DNA from 3 places in the Mesorhizobium sp. WSM4808 genome. Region 1 is predicted to be linked to each of the others. Evidence: predicted binding sites of a transcription regulator. Region 1 holds the regulator's gene; each other region holds the start of a gene.
What was found. The regulator LexA, encoded in region 1, represses DNA repair genes until DNA is damaged. The targets are predictions, from matches to a motif close to TGTTCNNNNTGTGTTCNG.
Positions count from the first base shown of each region.

Region 2: a site for LexA is predicted at 3,507-3,524, ahead of AC0L2U_RS15125 (YifB family Mg chelatase-like AAA ATPase). Genes of this name have one in related genera too.
Region 3: a site for LexA is predicted at 3,802-3,819, ahead of dinB (DNA polymerase IV). Genes of this name have one in related genera too.

Region 1 covers NZ_JBVVQX010000009.1:93,759-99,521, forward strand. The annotation lists gene AC0L2U_RS17825 (ComEC/Rec2 family competence protein) at 1-1,372, shown strand, start outside; gene lexA (transcriptional repressor LexA) at 1,366-2,106, opposite strand; gene kynU (kynureninase) at 2,516-3,763, opposite strand; gene kynA (tryptophan 2,3-dioxygenase) at 3,835-4,671, opposite strand; gene AC0L2U_RS17845 (AMP-binding protein) at 4,668-5,763, opposite strand, start outside.
Region 2 covers NZ_JBVVQX010000007.1:199,314-205,076, forward strand. The annotation lists gene AC0L2U_RS15110 (SDR family NAD(P)-dependent oxidoreductase) at 1-645, opposite strand, end outside; gene AC0L2U_RS15115 (putative bifunctional diguanylate cyclase/phosphodiesterase) at 910-2,259, opposite strand; gene gshB (glutathione synthase) at 2,490-3,431, shown strand; gene AC0L2U_RS15125 (YifB family Mg chelatase-like AAA ATPase) at 3,615-5,147, shown strand; gene AC0L2U_RS15130 (J domain-containing protein) at 5,418-5,763, shown strand, end outside.
Region 3 covers NZ_JBVVQX010000016.1:99,936-105,698, reverse strand. The annotation lists gene AC0L2U_RS26060 (FGGY-family carbohydrate kinase) at 1-873, shown strand, start outside; gene AC0L2U_RS26055 (cupin domain-containing protein) at 1,020-2,042, shown strand; gene AC0L2U_RS26050 (excalibur calcium-binding domain-containing protein) at 2,171-2,440, shown strand; gene dinB (DNA polymerase IV) at 2,525-3,772, opposite strand; gene AC0L2U_RS26040 (winged helix-turn-helix transcriptional regulator) at 4,017-4,433, opposite strand; gene AC0L2U_RS26035 (dihydrofolate reductase family protein) at 4,536-5,135, shown strand; gene AC0L2U_RS26030 (2OG-Fe(II) oxygenase) at 5,160-5,763, opposite strand, start outside.

The sequences.
Region 1 (5,763 bases):
GTTGTTTCCCGACTTTTCCGCGCGTCGCCCGGTCAAGAAGTATGCCGCCGTCGCCGCACTGTTCTCGATCGCGGCCTATCTCATCATCTCTGGAGTCGTCGTTGCCGCCGAGCGCAGCTTCATCATGCTGGCGGTGATGCTGATTGCCGTGCTGTTCGATCGAGCAGCACTCACCATGCGCAATCTGGCGATCTCGGCGATCGCCGTCATCGTGGTGTCGCCGCATGAGGTGGTCGGCCCGAGTTTTCAGATGTCGTTCGCCGCGACCGCGGCTCTGGTCGGCGCCTATGCCGGCTGGGCCGTTCACCGCGCGGGAAAAGCAAGACCGCCGCCCCCAAAGCGATCCATGCCCGGTTTCCTGACGCGAAAGTTCGTGCTCGCGGCAACCGGCCTTGCCATGACCTCCATCATCGCCGGCAGCGCCACGACGCTGTTTGCCATCTGGCATTTTCAGCGTGTGTCGCCGCTCAGCCTGTTCGCCAATCTGGCGGTTATGCCGATCGTCACCGTCGTCATGTTCCTGGCTGTCGCAAGCGCGCTGCTGATGCCTTTCGGATTGGATTGGCCGGCCCTCTACCTGATGGGCAAGGGTCTGACGGTGATGATCGCCATATCGGGTTGGATCTCCGAACGTTCGCCTGTCGATGCGGTTGGGCTGATTTCGCAGCAATCTGTCCTGCTGGTGACAATTGCCCTAGTCATCGCGACAATGGCGACAACTTGGCTGCGGCTCGCTGCTCTGCCATTCGCGCTGGCAGGCTTGCTGACCGTCTCGGATACGCGCACGCCGGATGTGCTGATCTCGGAGGACGCCCGACTGGTTGCCTTGCCGATCGGCGGTGGCGAACTCGCCGTCAGCCGCGCTCGGCCGAACGAATTCACCGTCGACAACTGGAAACGCGCACTAATATCCGAAACCATCGTCGTGCCGGAGGTGTTCGACAAGGGCGACGGGCAATTCGACGTCGCGGATGCCGTTGAGCTACCGCCGGGATCGCCGTTCTATTGCACCTCAGGCGTCTGCGTGGCCAGGCACACGTCCGGTGCGATCATTGCCTATGTCGAGGACCGCAAGGACACCTGGAAAGCCTGCGGTTTCGCCGAGCTGATCGTCATCAATGACGCCACCGCGTATGACGCCTGTCACAACCCGCTGGTTCTCGTCATCACCAAGCGGCAACTGGCTCGCAAAGGCAGTGCCGCGATCTTCTTCGATCGCCAATCGGCGACCACGCCGGCGACGATCAGCTTCGCCGTGGACAGCCCATACCGGCCCTGGCATGCGCAACGCAAATTCTCGCGCGAGGCGAGGGGGCTGCCACCCTTCAAGAGACCCGAGAAGCCAGTGGCTGAAACGCAGCCGCCTCAGTAGCGGCGGATCAGGCCAACGAGCTTGCCTTGCACCTTGACCCTGTCCGGCCCGAAAATACGGGTTTCATAGGCTGGATTGGCGGCTTCGAGAGCAATCGAAGCGCCCTTGCGGCGGAACCGCTTCAGCGTCGCTTCCTCTTCATCGACCAGCGCCACGATGATCTCGCCGGGGTTCGCCGTGTCGGCATTGCGGATGATGACGGTGTCGCCGTCGAAGATACCGGCCTCGATCATCGAGTCGCCCTTGACCTCCAGCGCATAGTGGGCACCGCCCATGATCATGTCCGGCGGCACCGAGATCGAATGCGTCTGATGCTGGATGGCATCGATCGGCACACCGGCGGCGATACGGCCCATGACCGGGATCGACACGGCGGAGACCGCATCGTCATCATTGCCGGGCGAGGGCATCCGCGAAGGCGCCGGCTTGATCTGCCGGCCAAGGGCACCACCCTGACCGAGACTGCCCTGGATGACGCTTGGCGAAAACTTCTTTGCCGCGTTGAGGCCGGGCGCGATCGAGTCCGGCAATCGCAGCACTTCCAGCGCGCGTGCCCGGTTGGGCAACCGGCGAATAAAGCCGCGCTCCTCAAGTGCGGTGATCAGCCGATGAATCCCGGATTTGGAGGCAAGGTCGAGCGCCTCCTTCATCTCGTCGAAGGATGGCGGAATGCCGCTCTCCTTCAGGCGTTCATGGATGAACATCAGCAGTTCATGTTGCTTGCGTGTCAGCATGGCGGCCCCCAGATTACCTGAAACCAGAATCGAAAAACAAACCCAGAACAAACACTATCTGTTCCAGTTGTGTTCTGCAACCGTTTAAAGTTTAATGAATTTGTTAAGGCTGCTGAAATTATTTGGGCTTGCCAGCGGGTCGCGATCGACAGGCGCCAACCACGGCAATGCGCCTGCTCACATTGAAATCATTATGGTTAATGACCCTGTGGCTCATCCTCGACCCAAGGCTTGGCATCATCTGCCGATCGACCTCCACAAGGGACGCTATCAATCTTCGGACGTTCGTTTGCCGTGAACGAAACGGAGCCAAAACGCCAACGTCTGTTGGCATTTGTGGCTGGAATTCAGCCCTCCGTCATCCGCCGGGCAGTGAGGGCGGCGACGGCAAATCGCGGAGATCGTTGCGTCAGGTAACGGCTTCCTTGACGGCGAAACGCTGGTCCTTCCATGCGCCCGTGCGCAGAATATCCTCCAGCACCTCAACCGCCAGCCACACATCCTTGTAGCCGACATAGAGCGGCGTGAAGCCGAAACGGATGGTCGATGGCGCGCGAAAATCACCGATGACGCCGCGCTCGATCAGCGCCCGCATGATTTGATAGCCGTGATCGTGAAGGAACGACACCTGGCTGCCGCGCCTGGTCGCGTCGCGGGTGGTCTCCAGCGTGAGGCCATAGGCGCCGCACTTTGCTTCGACGAGCTGGATGAACAGTTCCGTCAGCGCGACGCTCTTTTTTCGCAATGCCGCCATGTCGACGTCGTTCCAGATGACAAGCGCGCCTTTGAGCGCCCGCATCGACAGGACCGGCTGGGTGCCGCACAGAAAGCGGCGGATACCGGTGCCGGCAACATACCCCCGTTCGAAGGCAAAGGGCCGCGCATGGCCCCACCAGCCGCTGAGCGGCTGGCTGATATCGCCGTGATGGCGCTGCGCGGCATAGATGAAGGCCGGTGCGCCCGGACCGCCGTTGAGGTACTTGTAAGTGCAGCCGATGGCGAAATCGGCATTTGCCTGATCGAGCTCGACGGGCAGGGCGCCGGCGGTGTGGCATAGATCCCAGACGATCAGCGCTCCGGCCGCATGAGCCTTGCGCGTCAGCGCCGCCATGTCGCGCAGTTCACCCGATTTGTAGTTGACGTGGTTGACCAGCACCACCGCGACGTTTTCGTCGATCAGCTCTTCGATGGTGGGCGCGTCGACGCCCGCGAGGCGCAGCAGGACGCCGTCCCGTGTCGAGGCCACCCCTTCGGCGATGTACAGGTCGGTGGGGAAACTGTCACCCTCGGCGACGATGACCGACCGGCCCGGCCGCATCTCCAGCGCCGCATGCAGCACCTTGTAGATGTTGGTCGACGTCGTGTCGCAGACGACGGTCTGGCCGGCCGCGGCTCCAATCAGGCGTCCGAGTTGATCGCCGAGTTCGATCGGCATCTCGAACCATCCGGCCGTATTCCAGGCTCGGATGAGGTCCTGGGCCCATTCCTGGGTTGCCGCCTGCTGCAGCTCGCCGAAAACGGCATGAGACGCTGCCCCCAGTGAATTGCCGTCGAGATAGATCACCCCCTCCGGCAGAATGAAACGGTCGCGCATGGCCCGCAGCGGATCTGTGGCATCCATCGCTTCGACTGCGGCGAGATCAGGAAATCCACTCATGGTCAGTCAGTCCCCGGTTGTTCGCGAAGGGTGTTCCGCCGCCGCGCGTCGCTGTTTTCATTTCGACGATGTCAGAGCCGGGTGCGGACCGTCCACAGTTCCGGGAACAGCACCACCTCGAGCATCTTCTTCAGATACGAAGCACCCGACGTGCCGCCGGTGCCGCGTTTCAGACCGATGATGCGCTCAACCGTGGTGACGTGGTTGAAGCGCCAGCGGCGGAAATAATCCTCGAAGTCGACCAGCTTCTCTGCCAGTTCGTAGAACATCCAGTAGCGCTGCGGATCGCGGTAAATGGTTTGCCAGGCGACCAGCACCTCTTCATTCTCGGTTCGCGTCTCACGCCAGCCCGTGCGCTTGGCATCGGCACCGATGTCGAATCCGTTGCGCGCAAGCAGCAGCAGCGCTTCGTCGTAGAGCGATGGTTCGGTCAGGATCGCTTCCAGCTTTCCGCTCAGGTCGGGCCGGTGCTTGTGCGGCCCGAGCATGGCCAGGTTGCGGTTGCCGGCCATGAACTCGATGGCGCGATACTGCCAGGACTGGAAACCCGAGGACTGGCCGAGCGCGTCGCGGAACTCGGTGTATTCGCTCGGCGTCATCGTCCGCAGCACATCCCAGGCATTGTTCAGCTGCTCGAAGATCCGCGCAACGCGCGACAGCATCTTGAAGCTCGGCTCGAGCCGGTCGGCGCGGATGGAACGGATCGCGGCGCCGATCTCGTGCAGAGCGAGCTTCATCCAGAGTTCGGAGGTCTGATGCTGGATGATGAACAGCATCTCGTCATGCGCCGATGACAGCGGCGTTTGGGCCTCCAGCACTTTCTCCAGGTGCAGGTAGTCGCTGTAGGACATGCGCTCCTTGAACGACATCTGGGCGCCTTCGGACGCCGGATCGTATGGCTCGCTCAATCGATTTTCTCCGTGCGCAGCCGGAAGCGCTGGATCTTGCCGGTCTGGGTCTTGGGCAGGGCGGCGATGAATTTTACCGATCGCGGATATTTATAGGGCGCGATCATTGCCTTGACATGGTCCTGCAGGCGCTTGGTGGTGAGGGCGTCGGGCGCGACGCCCTGCACCAGCACGACATGCGCCTCGACGATCTGGCCGCGCTCGGCGTCCTCGGCGCCAATGACAGCGCATTCGGCGACGTCCGGGTGCGCCAGCAGCGCCGCCTCGACCTCGGGACCGGCGATGTTGTAGCCGGCGCTGACGATCATGTCGTCGGAGCGTGCGGCGAAATGGAAGAAGCCTTCCTCGTCCTGCGTGAAGGTATCGCCGGTGAGGTTCCAGCCGTCGCGCACGTATTCCTTCTGCCTGTCATCGGCCATGTAGCGGCAGCCGGTCGGTCCGCGCACCGCAAGCCTGCCGGTCGCGCCGCGTGGCACCTCGCGCATCTCGTCATCGACGACGCGCGCCTCGTAGCCGCCCACCGGCTTTCCGGTCGACGCGGGCTTCATGTCGTCAAAACGGTTGGAGATGAAAATGTGCAGCATCTCGGTGGCTCCGATGCCGTCGAGGATCGGCTTTCCGGTCTTTTGTGTCCACTCTTCGAAAACGGGAGCAGGCAAGGTTTCGCCGGCCGAAACGGCGACGCGCAGCGATGACAGGTCCGCTCCTTCATCCATGGCCTTCAGCATGGCGCGGTAGGCAGTCGGCGCGGTGAAAGAGATCGTCGCTTTGTAGGTCTCGATGATGTGGATCATGTTGGGTGGCGTCGCCTGCTCCAGCAGCGTCGCCGCCGCACCGAAGCGCAGCGGGAAGATGGCGAGTCCGCCAAGGCCGAAGGTGAAGGCCAGCGGCGGCGAGCCGACGAAGATGTCGTCCGGCGTCACCTCCAGGATTTCGCGGGCGTAGGCGTCGGCGATGATCAGCAGGTCGCGGTGAAAATGCATCGTCGCCTTCGGAACGCCTGTTGTGCCCGAGGTGAAGCCGAGCAGGGCAACATCGTCGCGGCCGGTGTCGACTGCGGTGAACGTCACCGGCTTGTCGAGAGCGGCACGA
Region 2 (5,763 bases), on a different contig from region 1:
GGCGACATGGGCGGCAAGCCCCTGTTCGGTCACCCAGAGCTCCTTCTGCCTCTCGGTGATCACCCAGCCGGGCGCAATGGCGTTGACGCGGATGCCGTCGACACCGAGCTTGCCGGCCAGCCCCTTGGTCAGGCCGAGGATACCGGCCTTGGCGGCCGTGTAGGACGGCATGTCAGGGTGGTTGATCAGATAGGATGTCGAGGTGAAGTTGATGATCGAGCCGCCGCCCGCCCGCTTCATGCCCGGCGCCACCGCTTGCGCGGTGAAGAAATGCGGCCGCAAATTGATCGCCTGATTGTTGTCCCAGAACCCGACCGTCACGTCCTCGACGGCGTGGCGTTCATCCCAGGCCGCATTGTTGACCAGCACGGTGACATCGCCATGCGCCTCGGCGGCCTTCGCGGCGGACGCCCGCAGGGCCTCGACGTCGCGCAAATCGGTCTTGAGATAGAGCGGCCGCTTGCCGAACGTCTTCTCGATGCGGTCGGCGAGGGCCGTGCTTGGGCCGTCGGCGATGTCGATGAAGGCGACATTGGCGCCCTGGCGCACAAAGCCCTCGGTCAGGGCAGCACCAATTCCGGAACCGCCGCCGGTGATCAGCACCGAGGCTCCTTCGAGGTCGGCAAAATGCGCCGATGGCATCATCGTTCCTGTCTCCCAGCGCATGACCCCCAAAATCGGATTTTCGGAAAGGGATCATGCGCAAAATGTAAATTGCTACAGCGTCCTTTGCGCGTCCGAAAGGACGCGCGGCGCTGTAGCGTGATCGGCGCGCATCCTAGCCACGCAAGGCGCGCGGGCAAGGGCGAACCGCCGGATTTCTGGGCTTATGTCAGACAAAACGACAATGCGCCGCACCGGATGCGCATGGCGGCACTGTCGGGATTACGGACTACGGGGAATCGCCGGTCAGATCGCCTTGGCGCGCAGGGCGCCACGGAAGGAATCACGGAGATAGCCGAGCGTGGCGTCGGCATCGACCGGCTTGCCGAACAGATAGCCCTGCCCGCCGGCGCAGCCGAACTGGACGAGGCGGTCGGCCTGCGCTTCCTGCTCGATGCCTTCGGCGACGACGTCCATGCCAAGCCCCTCGCACATTGCGAGAATGGCGCGGATGATGTGCTCCGAGGGACGGTCGTCGAGAATGGAGGAGACGAAGGCGCGATCGATCTTGAGCTTGTCGAAATGGAATTCGCGCAGACGGCCGAGCGAGGACTGGCCGGTGCCGAAATCGTCGAGCGAGACGCGGATGCCGACGCGGCGCAGATCCTCGACGATCTGCGCGGCAGAGGCCGGGTCGTTCATCAGGCCGGTCTCGGTGATCTCGATCTCCAGCCGGCGCGGATCGAAGCCGGTGCGATCGAGGATCGCCAGTATGTGCAGGCCGGTGTTCTGGTCGACGAGCTGCGATGGCGACAGGTTGAACGACAGGAACAGGTCCTTCGGCCAGCTTCTGGCCGCTTCGGTCGCCTTGCGCAGCACCAACTGCGACAACGGGCCGATGATGCCGCGCTCCTCGGCGATGGGAATGAAGACGGTCGGCGGCACCGAACCGAGGTCGCGATCGGTCCAGCGCGCCAGCGTCTCGAAGCCGATGGTGCGGCGCGTGTTAAGGTCGACGATGGGCTGGAAATGCGGCTCCACCTCGCCGGCCGAGACAGCCCGGCGCAGCGCCTGTTCGATGCGGGTGACGCGCTTGGCCGCCTCTTCCATCTCACGGGTGTAGACGACGACGCGGCCACGGCCGGAACGCTTGGCGTGGTAGAGCGCCGTCTCGGCCTTGTTGATGAGGATTTCCGTGGTCTCGTCGCCCGAATAGAACAGCGAGCAGCCGACCGAGGCCGAAAGCCTGGCGGTGCGTTCGCCGACATCATAGGGCGCCGACAGGATCTCGATCAGCATGCGCGACTTTTCGGCCGCCGCCTCCTCGCTGAACACCAGGGGATAGAGAAAGGCGAATTCGTCGGCACCGATGCGGCAGACCGTGGAATGGCCGTCCATCGAGGCGCGCAGCCGCATCGCCACCTGGATCAGGATATCGTCGCCGGCCTTGTGGCCGAACAGATCGTTGATCGGCTTGAAGCCGTCGAGGTCGAGAATGCCGACGGTAAAGGGCGCGGGATCGTCGGCACGGTCGGCGATCAGGCGATCGACCTTGTCGAAGAAGCGGCGATGGTTGCCAAGCCCGGTCAACGGATCGGTGAATGCCAGATCCGTGCTCTCCCTGTTTGCCTGACCGGTGCCAAACGAAGTTTGCATCGGTGTCCCTGTTTTGTGACGTCGGAATTTATTTTCAGACTGGCAGCAAACCCTTTAGGAAACGTATCGCGAAATCGATTTTCCACGGGCAACCGCGACTGTTTCGAAGGATCGATGAAAGCAGCGCATTCGGGTGTCGGATGCCAATCCTAGGAATGTCGCGATTGGCAGACGGGCAGTGAGCCTGTACAGGCAAGACAGTCGTCCATCCGAGCCGCCGGAGACCCGCCATGAAGCTGAAAATCGCCGTCCAGATGGACCACATCTCCACAGTGTCGATCGCCGGCGACACCTCGTTCGCGCTGTCGCTGGAAGCGCAGCGGCGCGGCCATGAGCTGTTCCACTACACGCCGGATCGGCTGTCGTTGCGCGACGGCAAGGTGTTTGCCCGCATCGAGGAAATGCAGGTGCGCGACGAGAAGGGCAGCCACTATTCGCTGGGCGAGAAGGTGCGCACCGACCTGTCGGAGATGGATGTGGTCCTGCTGCGCCAGGATCCGCCCTTCGACATGAACTACATCACCACCACGCACATCCTGGAGCGCATCCATCCGAAAACGCTCGTGGTCAACGACCCGGCCTGGGTGCGCAACAGCCCGGAAAAGATCTTCGTCACCGAATTTGCCGACCTGATGCCGGACACGCTGATCACCAAGGATCCGCTGGAGGTCGCCGCCTTCCGCAAGGAGTTCGGCGACATCATCGTCAAGCCGCTCTACGGCAATGGCGGCGCCGGCATCTTCCATCTGCTCGAGGGCGACCGCAACCTTGCCTCGCTGCTGGAAATGTTCGGCCAGATGTTCCGCGAACCCTACATCGTGCAGCGCTATCTCAAGGACGTGCGCAAGGGCGACAAGCGCATCATCCTGATCGACGGCGAGCCAGTCGGCGCCATCAACCGGGTGCCGGCCGAGCATGATTCCCGCTCCAACATGCATGTCGGCGGCCGCGCCGAAAAGACCGAACTGACGGAGCGCGAACGCGAGATCTGCGCCCGCATCGGCCCATCGCTGAAGGAGCGCGGCTTCATCCTGGTCGGCATCGACGTGATCGGCGACTACATGACCGAGATCAACGTGACCTCGCCGACCGGCGTGCGCGAGGTCAAACGCTTCGGCGGCGCCGACATCGCCAGCCTGTTCTGGGACGCGGTTGAGGGAAAGCGCGGGTAAGCCGTTTTCATTTTGTCTTAACCATGTTCCGTTTTTGCAACCGCGCTCAATTCCGCTGCAACCCGAGCGGTCATGCGTTCCCGTAATGTTCTTGATTTGACCGGGGAAGTGTGATTGTCTTCCCGGCGGGCCATTCCTGGCCTGATCGCAGGGGCTGGGGCCAGCCTGAATTGGGGTTGCACGATGGTGGCGCGGGTTCGCACGGTCGCTTTCCAGGGCATCGAGGCCGTGCCGGTCGACGTGCAGGTGATGATCGCGCCCGGCAAGGTCAACATGCACATCGTCGGCCTGGGCGACAAGGCGGTGGCCGAAAGTCGCGAGCGGGTGCAGGCCGCGCTGCATGCTTCCGGCCTGTCGATGCCGTCGAAGAAAGTCACGGTCAATCTGGCACCGGCCGACCTGCCGAAGGAAGGCAGTCATTACGACCTGCCGATCGCGCTTGGCCTGATGGCTGCCCTTGGCGCCATTCCGGGCGACATGCTGGCCGGCTATGTCGTGCTTGGAGAATTGTCGCTCGACGGCACGATTGCCGCGGTCGCCGGCGCCTTGCCGGCGGCGATCGCCGCCAATGCCGAGGGCAAGGGCCTGATCTGCCCGTTCGCGTGCGGGCCGGAAGCGGCCTGGGCGGGCAAGGAATTCGACATTCTGGCGCCGCGCAGCCTGATCGCCATCGCCAACCATTTCCGCGGCACGCAGGTGCTGTCGCGGCCGGAAGCCGGCATCCATGCCGCCGCTCTGGATTTGCCTGACCTCGCCGACATCAAGGGCCAGGAGACCGCCAAGCGGGCGCTGGAAGTGGCCGCCGCCGGTGGGCATAATCTGCTCATGATCGGACCCCCGGGATCCGGCAAATCGATGCTGGCGCAGCGGCTGCCGTCGATCCTGCCGCCGCTGGCGCCGAAGGAGCTTCTGGAAGTCTCGATGATCGCCTCGGTGGCGGGAGAGCTCGGCGAAGGTAAGCTGACCGACCGGCGGCCGTTCCGCGCGCCGCACCACTCGGCCTCGATGGCGGCGATGGTCGGCGGCGGTATCCGCGCGCGGCCGGGCGAGGTGTCGCTGGCCCATCACGGCGTGCTGTTCCTCGACGAGTTTCCCGAGTTCACGCCGCAGACGCTTGATGCGTTGCGCCAGCCGTTGGAGACCGGCGACTGCATGATCGCGCGGGCCAACCATCGCGTCACCTATCCGGCGCGCATCCAGCTGGTGGCGGCGATGAACCCGTGCCGCTGCGGCATGGCCGGCGAGCCGGGCTATCGCTGCCTGCGCGGCGAGCGTTGCCGTACCGACTATCAGGCGCGCATTTCGGGTCCGCTGCTCGACCGCATCGATCTCAGGATCGAAGTGCCGGCGGTCTCGGCCAGCGACCTGATCCGGCCCGACCGGGCGGAGAAAAGCGCCGATGTGGCGCTGCGCGTGGCACGCGCACGCACCATCCAGCGCGAGCGCTTCGAGCGGCTCGGCGCCACCCGCGCCACCACCAACGCGCATTGCGCGCCCTCGGTCATCGAAGAGATCGCCATGCCGGACGCCGCCGGCCTGTCGCTGCTCAAGGACGCCAGCGAAAAGCTCGCCTTTTCGGCGCGGGCCTATCATCGCGTGCTGAAGGTGGCGCGAACGCTCGCTGATCTCGACGCAAGCGAAACCGTCGGCCGAATCCATCTGGCCGAAGCGATCTCCTACCGCATGAGCTCGGAGCGGATGGCGCAGGCGGCGTAGGTCCGCCGACAAGCCGGCCTCGCCACATTGCATTCCGCGATCACGCCATAACCCGGCCTCCGCGAATCGATCATCTCCACGATGCGGCGGACCTGATTGTCCGCTTGGCCGGCGTCCTTACCACCCAACGGCCCCCACCGACCGGACGCCGGCCATTTTCTTCCTCTTCCAGAAAGCGTGGATGTCATCGGCGTCGGACCAAGGTCCTGGCCCCCGCATTGACATTCCTTATTTAGACAATGCGAATATGGTGTGGTCGGGGAGCGAGCTATGTTCATTGATTATTACGAAGTTTTGGAAGTCAGCCCGAACGCCAATTCGGAAACGCTGGAGCGCATATTTCGCTATTTTGCGATGCGCTATCATCCAGACAATCGCGAAACCGGCGATGAAGCCCGTTTCAGTGAAATCGTGGAAGCCCACAATACGCTCAAGGATCCGGTCAAACGCGCACAATACGACATCGCGTACAGGGACCATGCCGGCCTTCGCCGTGAATTGACCGAGGAAGCTAGCAACACCAAAGGCATCGAGCGTGACGTCGTGATCCAGGCCAGGCTGCTGTCGCTGCTTTACGCGAAGCGCCGGCACGACGTCGGCAATCCCGGGATCGGAG
Region 3 (5,763 bases), on a different contig from region 1:
CCCGGCATCGCGGTAGCGGCCGGCCTGATCGATGCGCATGCCGGTGGCGTCGGTACGGTCGGTGCGCGCGGCGAGTTCGGCAGCGTTCTGTCGCGCATGGCCTATGTTTTCGGCACCTCGGCCTGCACCATGTCGTCGACCGCGGTGCCGGCCTTCGTCGACGGCGTCTGGGGTCCGTATTTCTCGGCCATGGTGCCGGGCCTGTGGCTGAACGAGGGCGGCCAGTCGGCAGCCGGTGCTGCTATCGACCATCTGGTGCGCATGCATCCCGCGGCTGGCGAAGCGACCGCCAAGGCGCAAGCCGAGGGGCTCAGCCTCAGCGCCTGGCTGTCATTGCAGGCGCAAGGCCGCAACGGGGCCGCAGCGACGCCGGCGCTGGTCGGCGGTATCCATGTGGTGCCGGAGTTTCTCGGCAACCGCGCACCTTTCGCCGACCCGGACGCGCGAGCGCTGATCGCCGGGCTCGATCTCGACACCAGCCTCGACAGCCTGGTCGGGCTCTATGTCGCCGGGGTCTGCGGGCTGGGCTATGGCGCGCGCCAGATCGTGCGGGCCGAGCATGACAAGGGCATTCCCGTCGACACCATCGTCGTCAGCGGCGGCGCCGGCCAAAGCCCGCTGGTGCGCCAGCTGCTTGCAGATACCACAGGCATGGTGGTGGTGGCCTCGACCTCGCCGGAACCGGTGCTGCTCGGCTCGGCGATGCTGGGCGCGGTCGCCGCCGGTGCCTACAAGGATCTGACGGGGGCGATGGCCGGCATGTCGGAACTCGGCGAGGTCTATCATCCCGATGCCACGCTGGCCGGCTGGCACGCCAAGCGCTTCGCGGCATTCGAGCTGCTGCAGCAGGCCAGCAAGGCGATCAGGGGTTGAAGCGAGCGATTCCTGTCTGGCTTTGTCAGGAGCGTCGCGAACACCGCTTGGCGGTTTAGCCGGAAGCTGGCAGCTTTGTCCTGTCGTGGATCCTCTAGCAGCATGGCAGTGCGACGAGGGCAGGGGGACAGGACCAGGGAGGCCCTATGGCAGACGATAAAGCGCCCGTGCCATTCGCATCGGACAGCGTGCCATGGACGGAATGGTCCGATGTGCCGCGCTTCGGTGTGCGCTACCGGCATCTGTCGCAGGCCGCCCTCGGCGAAAACCACCATGTCGGCGTGGCGATCGAGGAACTGCCGCCGGGCAAGCAGACGTCGCCGGCGCATTACCATATTTTCGAGGAAGAGCATGTCTTCATCCTCGAAGGGATGCTGACCGCTTATGTCGGCGACGCTGCCTACGCCATGAAGGCCGGCGACTACATCTGCTTTCCGGCTGGTGCTGCGGCGGGGCATTGCCTCATCAACACCGGCGACGCGCCGTGCCGCTATGTCATCGTCGGCGAGCGCAACCCGAATGACGTGGTCGTCTATACCGCCTCCAACAAGGTCCTGGTGCGGGCGCTGGGCAGGCGCGCGATCTTCGACCTCTCGGCAACCCGAACTTACTGGGACGGCGAGAACACCGGCCTTGCCGCCGGCGATCCGCTGCCGTCGGATGTGATGCCCGGTATCACCAAACCCCCAGCCGTGCCGATCCCGCCTGTCGCCAGCGATGCCGTCGAATGGAAGGTCGAGGGCGAAGGCCCGCGGTTCGGCGGCCGGTCCAGGCATCTGACCTATGCGGCTTTGGGACGACCAGACTATCATGTCGGCATGCTGATCGAGGCGCCGGCCCCCGGCATGCGCCTGGCGCCCAGGCACTACCACATGCTCGAAGAGGAGCACGCGCTGATCCTGGAAGGGCAGGTGACGCTGCTGCTTGGCGAGGAGCGTCACGAGATGAAGGCCGGCGATTATGTCTGCTTTCCCGCCGGCCTGGCGGTCGGGCATTCCTTCCTCAACAGCGGTACGGAACCGTGCCGCTATCTGATGATCGGCGAGAAAAATCCCAACGAGGTCTGCGTCTATCCCGATTCCAACAAGATGGCGGTCGACGCCTTGCGCCGGCGCGACGGCATTTTCGACATGGGAGCGGTGAGGCGGTACTGGGACGGCGAGGCATAGAACTGGCGTTTCGCTATCCAATAGCCGCGCTCTAAACGCAGGAAACCGTTCGGAGATGACCGTTATTGCTACTGTACCTGGGTGACGCTAGTCTGGTTCGGGCACTCCAACCGGGGAGTTGGCGGGGAATGCTCCTGCCATTCTTGCGACGGCCTTCACCCTATCACCGTCGCCGCCTTGGCAGGCTGAGATGGGTGGCCTTGTTTGCGCCGTTCATTCTGTTGTCGGGCTATATCATCTATGGCTTCATCGGCATTCGGTTTGATACATCTCTCTCGGTGCTGAGGCGCCTTGCGGCATTCCCGAACTGCACTGCCGCCCGTGCCGTTGGCCTCGCCTCTGCGCATAGGGGCGAACCTGGCTATTGGCCGACTCACGATGCCGACCATGCGGCATAGCCTGCGAGCCCTGGCACGGGACAAGCTCTAGTGGCATCCGGGTCCATCGCTACTCGCGTACCGGCCCATAGCCTTGCCCTGGCCTCAAAGCTCCTTCTCCGCCAGCTCCCTGAATTCGTCGGGCACGGAGCGCGCGGCCTCCAGTGCCACCGTGCCGTAGCCCACCGCCTGTTTGCCAAAGCGTTCGCGGATCTTGTCGATGGCGCGGTCGGCGTCGAAGCGTGCCAGGCCTTTTCGGGTGCCCGGCCGGCGTTTCTCGTCGGCGAGGCCGAGCGGCAGTTCGAGCTGCAGCTCGAAGCTTTCCTCAAGATACGACACCGAGATCGCCAGCAGCGAGATCGTTCTTTCGTGGGGGTTGTCGGCGAGGACGCCGCGCACCAGATCGCCGGCGATCTCGGCCAGCATCGCGGTCGCCGAGATCGGCTGGTCAAGCGTGATCGAGCGCGTGACGGCGCTGAGATCGGCAAAGCGCACGCGTACCGTCACCGTGCGGCCGGGCCGCGCCTTGGCGCGCAGCCGGCTGGCGACACGGTCGGCCAGATGCAGCAGAGTGGGCACGATGATCCGCGCTACGGCGGGTTTTTGGCCCAGCGCCGATTGGGCGCCGGCCGAATGCGCGCGGCTATGCGTTTCGAGCTTTCGCGGGTCGCGGTTCCATGACAAGGCGGCGAGCTTTTCGCCGGCGGCGGGACCGAGCAGCCGTGTCAGCGCGCCGCTGTGCGTCCTGGCCAGCTGGCCGATGGTCTCGACGCCGATTTCCGCCAGCCTCGCCCTGGTCGCCGGGCCGACGCCCCACATCAGCCCGACCGGCAGGTCGTGCAGGAAAGCGAGCTCGCTGCCGGGGTCGACCACCACCAGCCCATCCGGTTTGGCCACCTGCGAGGCGATCTTGGCCAGATGCTTGATGCGTGCTACGCCGATCGAGATCGGCAGGCCGAGTTCGGCCCGCACGCGGCGGCGGATGGTCGTTGCGATCTCCTGCGGCGAGCCGAACAGATGCGTGCAGCCGGCGACGTCGGCAAACGCCTCGTCGATGGAGATGCGCTCGACCACCGGGGTAAAATCGTCGAGCACCTTGATCGCCGCGTCGCCCAGCCGCTGGTAGTGGCTGAAATTGCCGCCGACGAAGATCAGCTGCGGGCACAGCTCACGCGCCTTGCGCCCCGGCATGCCGCCGCGCACGCCGAAGGCGCGGGCCTCATAGGAAGCGGCGAGCACGACACCGCCGCCCACCGCGATCGGCTTGCCGCGCAGCGACGGATCGAGCAACTGCTCGACCGAGGCGTAGAAAGCGTCGAGATCGGCATGCAGGATGGTGGCTGTCGTTTCCATCGACCGCACATCCGCAGTTGCTGATAGATTGGAACAAATAAAGAACAAAGGTGGATCGTTGTCAAGCAAGCTGTGGAAAGCTCCCCCTTCTCCGCTTGTGGGAGAAGGTGTCGCCGAAGGCGACGGATGAGGGGTGTTCCAGGGAACGCCAGCGTCTCACTCCGCTGGAACACCCCTCATCCGTCTCGGCGCTGCGCGCCGATCCACCTTCTCCCACAGGGGGAGAAGGGAAACAGCGCAACGCCTAGACAATATGCTCCGATCGCAGCGCCGCTTTCATCTTTTCCAGCGCCGCTTCGCCGCCTGCCGCCAATTCGCCGGCAATCCTGGCCAGCTTATCGTCGGCCTTGCGGTGCTTGCTGCCCCAGGCGCCGAGCGTCGCCAGCACCGGCAAGAGGTCGATGCCTGCTTCGGTCAGCCGGTAGACCGTTTTCAAGCCATGCGTCGGGTCGTCGCTTCTGGTGAGGATGCCTTCCTCCTGAAGCGTTTGCAGCCGCTCGGCCAGCGTGCGCGAGGAGATGCCTTCGTCGGATTGCAGGAATTCGCGAAAGTGCCTTTTGCCGGCGAAGGCCATGTCGCGGATGATGAGCAGCGTCCAGCGGTCGCCGATCAGTTCGAGCGACAGGTTGATCGGGCAGCCGGATTTTTCGCGCGTCGACATCTATGCTTCCATTTTTAAATCACTTTACTATTGACATCGTTTTGGCCTTGCGTCAACGGTTCCAAATGTAAACTGTTTTGGATGGCCCTGAGGAGAATGACGGTGAAAAAGCTGGTCCTGCAGATGCAGATATCGGTCGACGGCTTTGTCGGCGCCACCGAGGACCATTCCTGGCAGCTCTGGGAGTGGGGTGACGAGAGCGCCTGGGACGATGCGCTGAAGCAGGACTTCAACGCTGTCTTCGCAGGCGTCGATACCATCCTGCTCAGCCGCAAGATGGCACAGGAGGGCTATCTCACCCATTGGGGCAATGCGGCGAAGAAGTTTCCGCGCGATCCGTTCTACGCCTTTGCGCAGCGCATCGTCGACGCCCGCAAGGTGGTGCTCAGCGACAAGCTCGAGCAATCGGCCTGGGAGCCGGCTTGGGAGCGCACCAGTGTGGCCAGCGGCGACCTGCCGCGCGAGGTCAACGCGCTGAAGACGGGCGAGGGTGGCGACATTGCCGTGTTCGGCGGCGCCGGTTTCGCGTCAGCGCTGATCGCGGCCGGGCTGGTCGACGAGTTCCAGCTGTTCGTCAATCCGGCGGTGCTGGGGGCGGGCCGCCGGATTTTTGATCAGGGCGGTTTTAGGAACCTGCGGCTGCTCGGCTCGAAGGCCTATGCCTGCGGCATGGTGGTCAGCCGTTATGCACCGGCGGGGTGAGGGGAACCTCCATCTTCTCCCTGCTCACTTGGCATCGTGGAAAATAATCCCTACCGTGTGGCGCATGCCTGAGCGCAGCCGGCTGACGCCGTGGCGCAGATTGACGCGGTAGTTGCCTTTGGTGCCCTGCACCGGCCGGTTGTGGACGGCGAACACAACGGCGTCGCCCTGCCGCAGCGGCACCACTTCGACTCGGCTCTGCATGCGCGGGCGCTGCTCGGTCAGCGCGAACTCGCCGCCTGTGAAATCCCGGCCCGGTTCGGAGAGCAGGATCGCCACCTGCAGCGGAAAGGCGAGATCGCCATAGAGATCCTGGTGCAGGCAGTTGAAGTCGCCAGGCACATATTGCAGCAGCAGCGGCGTCGGCCGTGTCTGGCCGGCGGCATGGCACTGCTCGAGAAACGCGGCATGCGTCGTGGGATAGCGCATGGCCTGCCCCATGCGCTCGTTCCACCGATTGGCGACCTCGGCCAGCCTGGGATAGAGCGCGCTGCGCAGGCCACCCAGGAGGTCGGGCAAGGGATAGCGGAAATAGCGGTACTCGCCCTTGCCGAAGCCGTGCCTGGCCATATGGATGTGGCTGCGGAAATGCTTCTCCTCGGGATAGAGGCCGGCGATCTGCCGGCAT